Regions from separate parts of the Edaphobacter dinghuensis genome, predicted to be linked through region 1. Evidence: predicted binding sites of a transcription regulator. Region 1 holds the regulator's gene; the other holds the start of a gene.

Evidence for each region. Region 1 encodes LexA, which represses DNA repair genes until DNA is damaged. Its sites were predicted from a motif close to CANTTCGCTTTTTATTCGC; they were not measured.
Region 2: a site for LexA is predicted at 1,655-1,673, ahead of dinB (DNA polymerase IV). Genes of this name have one in related genera too.

The regions. Positions count from the first base shown of each region.
Region 1 covers NZ_BMGT01000003.1:279,734-287,262, reverse strand. Annotated here, with positions in the region: gene flgC (flagellar basal body rod protein FlgC) at 1-157, opposite strand, end outside; gene flgB (flagellar basal body rod protein FlgB) at 161-523, opposite strand; gene IEW09_RS13105 (sigma-54-dependent transcriptional regulator) at 623-1,942, opposite strand; gene IEW09_RS13100 (hypothetical protein) at 1,948-2,163, opposite strand; gene IEW09_RS13095 (response regulator transcription factor) at 2,201-2,944, opposite strand; gene lexA (transcriptional repressor LexA) at 3,158-3,763, shown strand; gene IEW09_RS13085 (efflux RND transporter periplasmic adaptor subunit) at 3,887-5,095, shown strand; gene IEW09_RS13080 (DUF4097 family beta strand repeat-containing protein) at 5,131-5,985, shown strand; gene IEW09_RS13075 (carbonic anhydrase) at 6,225-6,902, opposite strand; gene IEW09_RS13070 (HAD family hydrolase) at 6,961-7,529, shown strand, end outside.
Region 2 covers NZ_BMGT01000002.1:48,409-55,937, forward strand. Annotated here, with positions in the region: gene IEW09_RS05885 (PadR family transcriptional regulator) at 312-617, shown strand; gene IEW09_RS05890 (hypothetical protein) at 614-1,570, shown strand; gene dinB (DNA polymerase IV) at 1,842-2,915, shown strand; gene IEW09_RS05900 (zinc-dependent alcohol dehydrogenase family protein) at 2,943-3,929, opposite strand; gene IEW09_RS05905 (FAD-dependent oxidoreductase) at 3,926-5,320, opposite strand; gene msrB (peptide-methionine (R)-S-oxide reductase MsrB) at 5,496-6,083, opposite strand; gene IEW09_RS05915 (thioredoxin family protein) at 6,107-7,192, opposite strand; gene IEW09_RS05920 (sensor histidine kinase) at 7,335-7,529, opposite strand, start outside.

The sequences.
Region 1 (7,529 bases):
CCTCGGCTTCAAACACAACGTGATGCCGCTGATAAGGGCCGCCCTCCGGCGTCCGCGTCGTCTCCGCGTTCGCCATATTCGAGGCGACCACCTCGGCCCGCACCCGCTCGGCCTTCAACGCCGACGAACTTACATCCATCACGCCAAACAGGTTCATCGCTTACTTCGCCTCCGCGTGAATCGCGTCCATCACGTTGGTAAACTGCTGCTTCAACAGCTCCACTCCCATACGAAACTGCAACTGCGACTTCGCCATCTGCATGCCTTCGCGGTCCATCGAGACATTGTTCCCGTCAGGCCGCGCAACCAGGCCATCGACCTGCTCGATCTCCGCACCGGCACCAAAGTCCGCATTCGCACTGCCATTCATCTCCTGCATAAACTGTTGTTCGAAGTTGAAGCCCTCAGTCTTATAGCCCGGCGTATCGACGTTGGCCATGTTGCTCGCAGTCAACTTCATCTGCTCGCTCGTCAGGTCCAGATATCGGTTCAGCGCATCGCCCAGCGGCGTCATTACGTCCATGCTCGTCACCTCCACACGATTACCTATGCACTCCTGCTTCCAAACAAAAGCGCCCTCGGATGAGAGCGCTCTTATCTATCGGCAGATCGGCGTCTTCCTTCAGTCCTGCTCACGCGCCGTCCGCCGATAGCGAATCTCTTCGGCGCCAATCTCCATCCGGTCGCCCGATAAGATCGCTCCACGCTCCAGCACATGCATCAGCTCGCGAACATTTCCCGGCCAATGATGCAGGTGCAACTTCGCACTGGCCTCCGCGCTCAATCGCTTGCGCGGCAGCTTCTGCCCCATCTTTTCCAGAAAATGTTCAGCCAGCAGATCCAGGTCTTCCATCCTCTCGCGCAGCGCAGGCACTTCAATCGGAAACACGGCAAGCCGATGATAGAGGTCCAGCCGAAACGTCCGCTCCTCCGACCGCTGCTGCAACGGCTGATGCGTCGCCGCAATCACGCGCACGTCCACGCGGACCACATCGTTGTCGCCCACCCGCTGCAGCTCGCCGCACTCCAGAAAGCGCAGCATCTTCGCCTGCAACGCCAGCGGCATCTCCCCAATCTCATCGAGAAATAACGTGCCGCCATGAGCCGCTTCGATTCTTCCCGTCCGCGACTGCACTGCTCCGGTAAATGCTCCGCGAGCGTGGCCAAACAGCTCCGCCTCGAGCAGCGCCTCCGGAATCGCCGCGCAGTTCAACACCGTAAACGGCTTCGACGCCCGCTCGCTCAGCCGATGCAGCGCCTGCGCCACAACCTCCTTGCCCGATCCCGTCTCTCCCTCGATCAACACCGTCGTCGAGCGCGGAGCCACCAGCCGAATCAGCCGCGCCAGCTCCCGCATCGGCGCGCTCGCACCGACCAGCTCGGGCAGCATCACCTCATCCGGCAAAGCATGGCTCGCCGCGCTCTCCGCGTGCGTGCTCTCCTCGCGCCCCAGCAGAACCGACAACGCTCGCCGCGCCGCCTCCTGATCGAAGCTCTTCACCACCGAGGGTGCTCTGCCCGTATTGCGAGGCAATGTGATCGGTGCCGCCTTCCACGCCGCCGTGTCGTTCAGCGGAGCCTCCTGTGCCTCGCGCAGCGCATGGAGCAGCTCATTCCTTCTCGGGCTGCGCGCCCCTCCATCCACGCCGCCATCCACCCGCAGCATCTCCATCGATGGATACATCGTTCGCACCTGCCCGGCGAACTCGCCCACCTCAAGGTCAGGCAGCCAGCTATCCACCAGCAGCGCCTCCGGACGCGAGGCCTCCAACTGCGCCATCGCCTCCGCGCCGCCCGTCGCCTCGCGCACCTGCCAGCGCAGCCCCGTCAACGACCGCCGCAGCCTCTGCCGCAGTCCCGCATCCGCGCTTGCCAGCACGACCGTGCGCGCCGCCACTTCCACAATGTCCATCCCCGCCAGCGTCTCCTGCCCTGCGCCCATCCGATTCACCTCGTCCTCTCCTGCCCGTCTCGATCTTTCTGTAGCTCGTGCTGCAACATCTCACGCATCAGGCTCACCGCCAGATTCACCCGCGTACACTCCACTAGAGCTTCGGCGATCGCCGTCCGCATCGCGTCCTGTCCGCCGATCAGCTCGCCCATCGCCAGCCTGCATTGCAGCACCGTCAGCGGCTGACACAGCCCGTGCAGCGCATCGTCCATTCTTGCGACAAGCTCCGCGTCCGATGGTTGCGTCCCACTACGCACTGGCAAACATCGCACGTCGCGGAATATCGCAGACCCGTTGCGGCATCTTCCTGATGCTGCCCATCTGGTAGCCCTCGCCGCGCACCGTCTCAATCACGGGATAGCTCGCGTCAACGTCCTCATCGCTTACCGTCAACTTCTTTCTCAGGTAGTTGATGTACACGTCCACGACATTCGTGCCCACATCCGGCGACATGTGCCAGACCTCCTGCAGCAGCTCGGTACGGCTGCAACACCGCCCTCGCCGCAGCATCAGAAACTCCAGCAGGTTGAACTCCTTCACCGTCAGCTCCACGGCCACGCCGCTACGCGAGACCCTGCGGTCCATGCGGTTCAGCTCGACGTCGCCATGACGCAGCACCGGATCGGCAAACTGCTCGCGCCGCCGCAACAGCGCCCGGCATCGTGCCGTCAGCTCATGAAAGCTGAACGGCTTCAACAGGCAGTCGTCCGCTCCCAGGTTCAGGCACTTCACCCGCTCTTCCACCTGGCTCCGTCCCGTCAATACCAACACGGCCATCTCGTCGAAACGGCCCTGCATCTCTGCCAGGACCTCCGTCCCATCTTTTCGAGGCAGACTGAGATCCAACACCATCAGATCGGGCCGATGCTCTTCGGCATAGGCGAGAGCCGCCTCTCCATCCCCGACCCACTGCACCTCATGGCCCTCCAACTTCATACCCTTCTGCAGAAACGATCCCAAGGCGGCGTCATCTTCAACAATCAATACCTGCATTTTTTGTCTCCATCTCCGTTGTGGTCACAAATTCCAACGGCGTGTAACCACCTTGGTTGATCCCGGGCGAGGAGACAAGATGAATGTGAATCTTTTTGCATACCCCCATTTCAAAATGGGAATTATGCCCCACTATCGGTACCTGGAAAAATTAAGAATCAATAAAGTAAAGTTAGCTATTGCAATTCGCCTTTTATTCGCTACAATCTCCGCATGGCTATCACGCGGCGGCAAAAAGAGGTCCTCGACTTTCTCTCCGGCTTCACGCAAAAGAATGGTTACTCTCCGTCCTACGAGGAGATCGCCAGTGGTCTCGGCCTCAGTTCTCTTGCCACCGTGCATAAGCACGTCACCAACCTGCAGAACAAAGGGCTGCTCCAGCGCGCCCATAACCGCAGCCGTTCCATCGATGTCCTTCCGGCCCGATCGGCGAAGAAGGGCTCCGAGCGTCTTCCCCTGCTCGGCCGCATCGCCGCCGGCCAGCCCGTAGAAGCCATCGAAACCGCCGAAAGTATCTCGTTGAACGACATCATCGGCAACCGCGAGGTCTTCGCCCTCGAGGTTCGCGGCGACTCCATGCGCGACGAGCACATCGTCTCCGGCGACTACGTCCTGGTCGAGCGCACCCGCACCGCTCGCGAAGGCGAGATCATCGTCGCCCTGGTCGACGGCTCCGACGCTACCCTCAAGCGCTTCTATCGCGAGGGCAGCATGATCCGCCTCCAGCCCTCCAACGCCGAGATGGCCCCCATCTACGCCCCCGCCGCCAACGTCAGCATCCAGGGCAAAGTCCTTGGCGTTCTACGCAAATATGCCTGAGCCTGGCCTTCCAAAAATTCATCAGCGATATTTACACCCATAACGGAACCAACCAGCAATATTCTGCGTAAACTGCTCCGAGACGGCTCAATCGTTCATCTCAACCGGCATCGGAGCGACCACGTGGCAACAGCGCGCAAGAATAAACGCAAACTCTGGATCTGGGGCGGCATCGCTGTTCTGCTCATCGCAGTCATTGCCGGCATCACCATCGCTGCCACCGGCAGCAGCACCAAGATCGATCCTTCGCAGCTTGCCAAGGTCGAGCGGGGAGACATCGCCCGCTCCGTCGTCGCCACCGGTAAGGTCCAGCCCATCACCAAGGTCGAGGTCAAATCCAAGGCCAGCGGCATCGTCACCAAGCTCTTCGTCGACATCAACGCCCACGTTCATCAGGGCCAGCTCCTCGCCCAGCTCGACCAGATCGAGATCCTCGCGCAGGTGGCCGCACAAAAGGCCCAGCTTGCCGCCGCGGAATCGAACGCACGCGCCGCCTCTGCCTCCATCGAATACGACAAGGTCAACGCCGAGGCGCCCGACCTGCCCATGTACAAGCACACCTACGAGCGCGCCCTCCAGATGTCCAAAGATGGCGTCGTCTCCAAGCAGGCCCTCGACGACGCCGAGCAGAAATATCTCTTCGCCGCCAACACCCGCGACAAAGCCGTCGCCCAGATCACCGTCGACAACGCCAAACTCAAGCAGGCGCAGTCGCAGGTCTCCGAGGCCCAGGCCTCTCTCCGCCAGCTTGAAGAGCAGTTCAGCTACACCACCATCACCTCGCCCATGGACGGCACCGTCCTCTCCCGCGACGTCGAAGTCGGCGACGCCGTCAGCTCCATCCTCGTCCTCGGCTCCACCGCCACGCTCGTCATGACCATCGGCGACACCACCCAGGTCTACGTCCAGGGCAAGGTCGACGAGTCCGACATCGGCAAGGTCTACCTCGGCCAGCCCGCCCGCATCAAGGTCGAATCCTTCAAGGACAAGACCTTCTACGGCAAGGTCACCAAGATCGCTCCCCTCGGCGTCGAAAAAGATAACGTCACCACCTTCGAGGTCCGCGTCTCCATCGACAACCCCGGCGGCGAACTCAAAGCCAACATGACCGCCAACGCCGAGATCATCCTCGACGAGCACAAAAACGTCCTTACCATCCCCGAACAGGCAGTCATCTACGACAAGGACCGCAACGCCTCCGTCGAAGTCCCGGACCCCAAACAAAAGAACGGTCGCCGCAAAGTCGCCATCAAGGCTGGCATCTCGAACGGCACCAAAACCGAGCTTCTCGCTGGACTCAACAGCGGAGACACCGTCATTCTTCAGCAATAGCTAGGCCTCTAATTCTTCGCGTTCAAGGAGCATCTATGAAAGCCCGTGTTCTCGCCACAGCCGTTCTCGCTCTCGCCACCACAGCCGCCCTCGCCGCTGGCGGCAAAGACTTCACCCGCACCCTCAACGTCAGCAACGAACCCACCGTCTCCATCTCTACCGGCTCCGGCTACATTCATCTTCGTCCCGGCTCCGACAATCAGATACATATCATCGGTCACGTTCACCCCAGCAATTCATGGTTCAACAACGACAGCGAATCCCGCGTCCAGCAGATCGTTAACAACCCGCCCATCACACAGGACGGCAACAACATCAGCATCGGCGAGACCCACTCCAACGACCTCTACCGCAACATCGGCATCGACTACGACGTCACTCTCCCCCGTGCTTCTACCATCCACGCTGGCAGCGGCTCCGGCGACGTCGACATTCAGGACGTCGGCTCGTCTATCAAAGCCAGCTCCGGCTCAGGCAACGTCCGCGCCGAAGGCATCCATGGCCCCGCCGACCTCCAGACCGGCTCCGGCAACATCTTTCTTCACCAGGCTGCAAGCGGCGACGTCCGCGCCCAGACCGGCTCCGGCTCCATTCAGCTTGAGGGGCTCTCGGGAGCGCTCAAGGCAGGCACCGGCTCAGGAAACATCGAAGCCGCCGGCCAACCCACCTCCGACTGGAAGCTCGATACCGGCTCCGGCTCCATCCATCTCACTCTAGGCTCCTCCGCTCGCTTCAACCTCAACGCGAGCACCGGCTCAGGCTCCGTACGCACAGCGCAAGCCATCGCAATGCAAGGCGAGATCAACAAACACCACGTCAACGGCACGGTCAACGGAGGCGGCCCAACCATCCGCGCCAACACCGGCTCAGGCGACATCAGCATTAACTAACCGCAGCTTTTCTGGATAGGGAAAAAGGTACGTCATCTCGACCGAAGCAACGGACAGCTCCATCGTCCGTTGCGCAGCGGAGAGACCCCTGTATTTGTTTTCGTTCGACCAGCAACATCAGCCTATGCCAGAGAGGCCTAGCTATAGGCCTCTCTGGCATAGATTTCTTTTTGTTTGTCATTCCCGAAGGGAATCTGCGTTCAGCTCGAATCCCCAAAACGACATCCAGAACAACCTCACTAAAGCGGCAACACCTTCCCCGTAGCAAGATCGTAGTACCCCGCGACAACCTTCACTCCATCATCCTTCATCGCCTTCGCAATCACGGTCGAGCTCACCCCCAGCAGCCGAGCCTGAAACAGCGCATTCGCCTTCACCGCCGCCGCAACATCCTCATGAATGTCTTTGATCGCCGGCATCATATGCTGATACAGCGAGCTGATCTGCCCCGGAACCTCCTGCCCCTTCATCGCCGCGCTCACCGCGCCGCACTTCGCATGTCCCAGCACCATAATCGCCTTGATCCCAAGCACCGCCACGCCATACTCCAGGCTGCCGATAATCTCAGGCGTCAGCATATTCCCCGCAACCCGCGTCACAAACAAATGCCCAATGCTCTGGTCGAAGACCAGCTCCACCGGCACCCGCGAGTCCGCGCACGACAGGATCGCCGCAAACGGCTCCTGCTTCTCCACCGTTCCCGCCTTCAATATCTTCAGGTCAAGGTCGAACGAGGTCAGCTTGCCCGCGACAAACCTTGCATTGCCCGCCATCAGCTCCTGAATCGCCTCATCCGCGCCAACAGGCTGCGCCTCGGCTGCTGTGCCATGCATCATCGCACCGCCTGCAACTCCAGTCGCCGCTACTGCTGCCATAAATCGCCTTCGTGTCCATGCGCTTCTGTCCAGCTCGCTCATATCCGCGTCCTCCTTGCGTCCGCAAGCTTACCGCAGTTCTGTCGATTATCGTTAAGAAATGCACTTCCCCACCCAGCCGCGCCTCATCGTCTTCGACCTCGACGGAACCCTCATCGACTCCAGCGTCGACCTCTGCAACTCCATCAACGCCGCCCTCGCCCACTTCAACAAGCCGCCTCTGCCCGAACCCGTCATCGCCGGCTACATCGGCGACGGAGCCTCCATGCTCGTCCGCCGCGCCCTCGGCGACCCTGAAGGCGACGTCCACGACGAAGAATATGTAACCGAAGTCCTCACTTATTTTCTCGACTACTACCGCATCCACAAGCTCGACTTCACTTACGTCTATCCCGGCGTCATCCTCTCGCTCGAAGCCATCCGCGCCGCCTGGCCCGACACCCTCATGGCCGTCCTCACCAACAAACCCGTCAACCCCTCACGCGACATCTGCGCGCACTTCGGCCTCTCGCGCTTCTTCTTCCAGAACTACGGCGGCAACAGCTTCCACACCAAAAAGCCCGATCCCCACGGCCTCCTCACCCTCATCGCCGAAGCCTCCGCCATCGCAGGTCAAACCATCACCCCCGCCCAAACCATCATGGTCGGCGACTCGCACGTAGACGTCCT
Region 2 (7,529 bases), on a different contig from region 1:
GCAAGAGTAACTATCCCCTGGCATAGCCTGGAGCTTTTTGACGTGAACTGCTCAAAGCATTCTAAACATGGCCTAAAACGCGGTCCCGGTTAGATCGCCGTGTAAGTGCAGATCATTCAGAGGCCTATCATGCCAAGCTTGGTTCATCATGTCAACCTTCTAATTTCTCTTCTTATTGATTACGAAAGTAACTCAATTATTCGCCGCATTGTCTAGTCATTGAGACGCTGCTCGACGAAACAGACGCTATTGACAATATGGCGTTCTTGTCTCACTATTACGTCATACGTAGTACGTGAGGCGTAGCAAGCATGACGAAGACAGAACATTTTTCCGATCCACCTTTGCTCGTCCTCGCCAGTCTGGCAGATGGGCCGAAGCATGGATACGCCATGATCGACGAGATCGAGCAATTGAGCGGCGCGCGCCTTGGCCCCGGTACGCTCTATGGCGCAATTACCCGACTGGAGCAGCAGGGGCTCATCGAGCCGCTCGTCGTTGAAGAGCGTCGCCAGCCTTATCGGTTAACGGCAGCCGGTCGGCGCGCGCTTCGCGCCAGGTTGTTGGCGATGCGTCAGGTAGCGCTCGCGGGCCTGCGCAAACTGGAGGCCAAATGACCTCGAGCACTGCAGCACGCCTGGTTCGCTTCTATCCGCGGCGGTGGCGAACGCGTTATGGGCAAGAGTTTGCCGCTTTACTTGAACAGCATCCAATTTCTTTCAAGATCGTTACGAATGTTCTTTGGTCAGCAGGGGAGGCGCACATGCAAGCTGCAATGTCGCAAGAACGCAATCAAGGCAATGTGGTTGGATCAGTCTGGTCTGCATGGATGATAGCGGTTATCGCCGGTCTCATCCTCTACGGAATGGTTGACGACTCTCCACTTCTGGCTGCCATGGGCCAGAGTTCGATACTCGCAGCCAGTTGGAAGATGATTCAGGCCGGCTGCGTACTCGCAGTTTCCGCTCTAGTGGTTGCTGGTTTACCGCTCGCGTGGTCCATAGGCTTGAATGCAATCCGCAAACGGCGACGCAGTATCTATCTGCAGTTGGCGGTTCCTCTGATCTCGATCACGGTGTTCATCGCCTGGATAGCCGCAGTGCTCGCCTTTACGAATGGGCATTGGGCGGCATCGCCATGGGCTGTAGCTTTCTCCCGTCCAGACTGGCCCTCATACTCTGTTCGTTGGATCACCGGGGCGATAAGCGCAGCCCTGCTGATACTCTGTTGTTCCGCAAGTGCAGCCAGTATTTCGCAGCTCATTCGCGGTGACCAATTTCCCGAGCTGCATCTCGCACTTCCCGGCATCGATGTGAAGCTGCATCCGCTATCGTTTGCCGCAGCGCTATCGCCATTGGCGGCAGCGGGAATCTTCGTGATGTTGATGGGCGTTGTTGTCTGGGGCTATAGCGCAATCCATCTGTCGGCCCTGGCCTTTCACAACTCCAGAGGCCCACTCGGCCTGTCTGGAGTGGCTTCCTGGATTCTCAGCACAATCATTCTTGGTCTTGCTGCGGCCATCTCCGCACCGGCAGCATGGCGCAGTTGGGCACATACAACGGACCATTAGCGCGCCATTTTATTCGTGACCAAGCCTCGCAATGGATTGATGGCAACTGCCGAATAGCCCATCGAGTCAAGCGCAATAGCCTTGGCGAAGGTAAGGCGAATATGACACAATGACTGCGAGGCAAGGCGCAGAATGCGGAGACGCGAAAGGGAAGCGGCACTCGAGCGTTGGTTCGGTGTTGACGAGAGATTATCTCGTGCCACAGAGATACCTCTGCCGCAAGCGCTTGCGGAGGCATTTTTAAAACACTCCCGATCATGCGGGTCATGCAATGCCTGATCGCGATCCTGCGTATGAGCCGGATATCGCTGCATTGGGCAAGCGCAAGATCGTCCACGTCGACATGGATGCGTTCTATGCCTCGGTGGAACAGCGGGACGATCCATCTCTTCGTGGCCGACCTGTAGTCGTCGCCTGGAAAGGGAAGCGTTCGGTAGTTTGTGCAGCCTCGTATGAGGCCCGCCGCTTCGGCGTGCGCTCGGCCATGCCTGCTGTAAGCGCCGAACGCCTATGTCCGCAGGCGATCTTCGTGCCTCCCGATTTCGTGCGCTATAAGGCGGTGTCGCAGGCGGTGCGCGCGATCTTCGAGCGGCACACCGATCTCATTGAGCCGTTATCGCTCGACGAGGCATACCTCGATGTCACGGAGAATAAGACAGGTCTGCCAACCGCAACGCTCGTTGCCAAAACCATTCGGCAACAGATCTATGAAGAGCTGAACCTTACTGCTTCAGCGGGAGTGGCCCCCAATAAATTTCTAGCCAAGATTGCCTCCGACTGGCGAAAGCCGAATGGCCTCTTTGTCATTCAGCCCCACGAAGTTCAGCAGTTTCTTCTAACCCTTCCCGTCGGCCGCATTCCCGGCGTGGGCAAGGTGACAGAGGCTCGCATGGCAGAGACAGGCATCAAGCTTGTGGGCGATATCTATGCGATGGGGCTCGCCGCTCTGGCATATCACTTTGGGAGCTACGGCCAGCGGCTCTACGAACTGGCACGCGGCATCGACCATAATCCCGTGGTATCCAATCGCGTGAGCAAGCAGATCTCAGCCGAAGATACCTTTCCCGACGACATCCCGCTAACGGAGTGCGAGATACACATCCGCCGTCTGGCGGAAAAAATCTGGCTTGCCTCAAAAAGCAATGCCCGGCAGGGTCGAACGGTTGTGCTCAAGCTGAAGACGAAGGAGTTCAGCTCGTTGACGCGAAGCATGACGCCGAACGAACCGATCGCTACCTGCGAGGCTTTGACCGGCATCGCCCTTAGCCTTTGCGAGCGAATCGATCTTCCCCCGCAACAACTCTATCGCCTTGTCGGCGTAGGGCTCAGCAACTTCAAAGGCTGAGATGGCCCCCAGAAAGGGAAGAGGCAACTACAGAGGCTCAACAGTGACCTTTCCCAAAGATCCAGCCTCTATAAGACGAAAAGCGCCATCGAGATCTTCCATCGCAAAGGTTCTTTCACTCAACAACGGCTTGAGCTTTCCTTCGTCGGCAAGCTTGGCGGCCATGCTCAGTATCTCTCCGTGATGTGCCCTGAAATCGCCCGTAAGCAAAGGCAATAGAGTGAACACACCAGAGTAGGTCGCACCTCGAAATGAGAGCGGCGCCAGCGAGTGAGATCCCCATCCCAGGCAACTGAGTGCATGTCCCGTATATCGCTTGACCGCGGCGAGTGAGGCATCCAGTGTTGCTCCTCCAACCGTGTCGTACACGATGTCGAATCCCTTTCCCTTCGTTGACGTAGCAACATACTCTTCGACCGAAGAAGAGCGATAGTCGATGGGGACAGCGCCGAAGTCTTCCGCGATCTTTCTCTTATCGTTCGAGACCGTAGTAAAGACCTTGGCTCCATAGGCCACAGCAATCTGAACTGCGACATGGCCGACGCCTCCAGCACCGGCGTGAATGAGTATCGTCTGATTCTCGTGCACCTTTGCATGGTCTACGAGCCCCTCCCATGCGGTAATGGTGCTCAAAGGAAGTGCTGCTGCCTGACGCATCGAGAGGGCCTTCGGCTTATGAGCGAGCAGATCGGCGTCGACGATAATCTTCTGAGCAAGAGTGCCCTGCAGACCTCCAACGCCACCGACCAGGCCATACACCTCATCTCCCGGCTTAAAGGTCGTCACTGCGGATCCCGTGTCTTCAACTATCCCCGCCATATCCAATCCGAGCACGGCGGGCAGCGGTTGCCGAGCATGTTCAGCCTTGCCTGCACGGATCTTTGTATCGAGCGGGTTCAGCCCTGCGGCAGCGATTCTCACTAGAACCTGAGTTGCCTCGAGAGGCTGGTGATCTAACTGAATGGTGTGAAACTCACCGCCGGCTTCTTCAACTGACCATGCCTTATAGCTCATCCCTTGCTCCTCTTGACGGCCGAAAAGAGAACGTTCAGCCCCTCGGACATAGTGGGATGCGAGATAACAGCATCCCGCAGAACGGTGTAGTTCGCATTGGCCTGAATGGCCATTTGCACCACGGTCATCACCTCGCCTGCTTCTGCTCCAATCATGGCGAAGCCCAGGATGCGACCATCGGCAGGGGATAGTAAGGCCTTCATAAAGCCGCTGGTCTCGCCGATCGTTCTGGTGCGAAGGACCGAGGCCATTGGCACTCGCGCCACCTCAACGGGAATCCCCTTATTCTTTGCTTCATTCTCCGAGAGGCCAACGCGTGCGACCTGCGGATCGGTAAACAGACACGAGGGCATCAGGCGGTCCCGCGTGGATCGATTGCCACCGGCAAGATTGTCGCGAATGATGCGAAAGTCGTCGAGAGAAGCGTGCGTGAACTGCGGGCTACCGGCACACTCACCGATCGCCCATACATTCGCCGCTGTTGTTTCAAGACGATCGTTGACCTGTATCCAACCCTTTGGAGTGAGCTTGACTCCGGCGAGTTCAAGGCCGATCCCCGAGGTGTTCGGAACGCGACCGGCGGCAGCCAGAATGTGACTTCCATTGATCTCTTTCTCACCCTGTGGCGTCTTCACTGCAAGGCTCACCTGTTTGCCCGAGTGTCCTTTGACCTGAGTAATCTCGACCGATGTAAGAATGTCGATGCCCTCAGAGATGAGGATTCTCTGCAACTCTTCTGCAATATCTGCGTCCTGGTCGGGAATGAGCTGGGCAGCGCGTTGCAGGATGGTGACCTTGCTGCCGAAGCGGCGATAAGCCTGCGCAAATTCCAGACCGACGTAGCCGCCGCCAATGACAATAAGGTGTTCCGGCAGACGATCGAGTTCAAGGATCTCGATGTGCGTCATCGGCGAGGACTCCTGCAGGCCCGGAACAGGAGGAATCGCTGCGTGCGTGCCGAGGTTAAGGAAGATGCGTTCCGCAGCGATCGTCCTTTGACCTCCATCGTTGAGTCGTACCGCAATCGTCTTCGGCTCTACAAAGGTGGCCTCACCCATAACCAGTTCAGCGCCGGTAGACTTGTACTTGTTCACATGGATCGCAACCAGTGCCTCCACCATCTCCCGCTTTCGCCGTCGCACGCCCTCCATATCAATCGAGACCGGGCCGGTTATCGTGCCGAAATTCCGCGCATGGTGTGCGAGATCGGCGACCTTGGCGCTCCATATCTCGTTCTTCGCAGGAAGACAATTGATGTTGGGGCAAGAACCGCCGATCCATCTTCGCTCGAGAACCATCGTCGGCTCGCCGGACTGGGCCAGATGCCACGCAAGATACTTTCCACCCTCACCGCTTCCAATAATCACGTTCCGGCAAAACTCAGAGCTCATACATCCCTTTCCAGGATCGATTACGCCAATATATTGAATTGATTACAGAAGATGATTTCGATTCATCTTATAGGGAAGTAGTTACACACATCTTAGAAATATACGGCTCGTACCGACACCGTGCCGTATGCATCGTTAATTCCGTAGATATGCGAAAGAAAACCGACCCAAAATCTTAGGCTTTGATAAATCGAAGCGACAAAGAGTTCATGCAGTAGCGAAGTCCTGTCGGCTTTGGGCCATCGTCGAATACATGCCCTAAATGCGAATCGCACAACCGGCACGAGACCGCCGTGCGAGCCATGCCGAGCGAAAGGTCCGTGCTCTCGCGAACATTTTCCTTTGCAATCGGCTGCCAGAAGCTCGGCCATCCTGTCCCCGACTCAAACTTGGTATCGGAGCTGAAGAGCGCGGTGTTGCAGCAGATGCAGCGGTAGAGTCCCTTGTCGTGATTGTTCCAATACTGTCCGCTGAACGCTCGCTCCGTGCCGGCGCGGCGTGTCACCTCAAACGAATCAGGAGATAACAGTTGCTTCCATTCCGCATCGGTCTTGACGACCATCGGCTCGGTGACAACATCCTCTCGCTGCCCCGAATCGGAGAACTGCACAATCTTGACCTCTTTCGGCGTTGCGCTTTTGGCCTCGACCCTTGCAGTGTTATCTCGAAAGCTGAATGCGGCGACCGCGGCAGCAGCGCTACCGGCAAGAACAAAAGCACGACGCGTCAAAATGCCCGGCTCATCCATTCGCTTGTTTGTCATGGGTGCCTCCTGTTCGCTCTGCATCATCCAAAGGTGAAAGAAAATGCCTGCACCCCTGGATCTTCAAACTCAATGGTGAAGACATGATCGGCGACGGCTCCTCTTTGCCTCACCAGCTGATACAAGCGATGCTCTTTGACAACGCCGTTGCCCTGTGCGTCCGTATCGACACCATGATTCTCTCCGGGCGCATGACCGTCAATGGTCACCCGGAAGCGAACCGGCTTGCCGTCGGCCGTCGGGCCGAGCACAAGATGCAGATCGCGCGCATGAAAATGAAAGACGATCTTTCCGCCAGCCGATTTAAGCACGGCAATCTGCTTTTGATCCACCCACTGACCGGCAAGCCCCCACTCATTCAATCCAGGGTTGGCGGGCGCTGTGTAGGACTTTTCGGCATCCTGCTTGATGCCGCCCGGTGACGCGAAGTGGTCGGCACGAGCGTAGCCGATGTATGTCTCCGGCGATCGCACGTCATTCATGTCCGCAGCAGCTTCCACTCCTTGCGCATGGACGCTGACATCTCCGCCAGCCATCGGTTTTCCGGATCGCTCCTGCAAGAGCTGTTGAATCCAATGTTCTGACTGATCATAGTTTCCTTCGCCGAAGTGCTCGAAGCGTACCTTTCCTTTAGCGTCGATGAAGTAGTGAGCAGGCCAGTACTCGTTGTGGAACGCGTTCCAGATCTTGTAGTTGCTATCGAGCGCCACGGGATACGTGATGCCAAGCTTCTGAACAGCCTTCTGCACATTCGGCAACTGTTTCTCAAAGTCGAACTCCGGCGTATGCACGCCGATCACAACAAGGCCGCTATCTTTGTACTTGTTCGCCCACGCCTGTATGTATGGCAGAGAGCGCAGGCAGTTGATGCAGGAATAGGTCCAGAAGTCGACGAGGACAACCTTTCCTTTAAGCTCCTTCGCGGTCAGCGGCTTGGAGTTGATCCAGGCGGTCGCACCAGTCAAACCATAGAGCGGCGAGCTTCCGACGATGCTTGGCGGCTCCTGGGCTTCTGCTCTTGTCTGACCGGCAATCATGGTCCAGCAGGCGATAGCAATAAGTGCCAGCACATGCAACATCGGTCTACGCCATTTGAAAGCTGTATTCATCGTGGCTTCGATCCCCCTGGGGTCGAGTAACAACTAATCCTTAGACGCTCACAGGCTCGGCGAGTTACAGAGTTTTCGCAGCGCCCGTTTCTACGGATCAATCTGCTCTTAGATCAAATCCAAATCATCGGCGCCGGCGTATTTAAGCTTCACTTGCAATGGGCAGCTTGACCCGAAAATCAGTCAGTCCGGGCTGTGATTCGAATTCGATCGCACCGTCGTTATGAAGAACCAGGCGTCTCACGATATCAAGCCCAAGGCCGTTTCCTTGCCCCATCGGTTTGGTTGAAAAGAACGGATCGAAGATCCGATCACGAATACCCTCCGCAATGCCGGG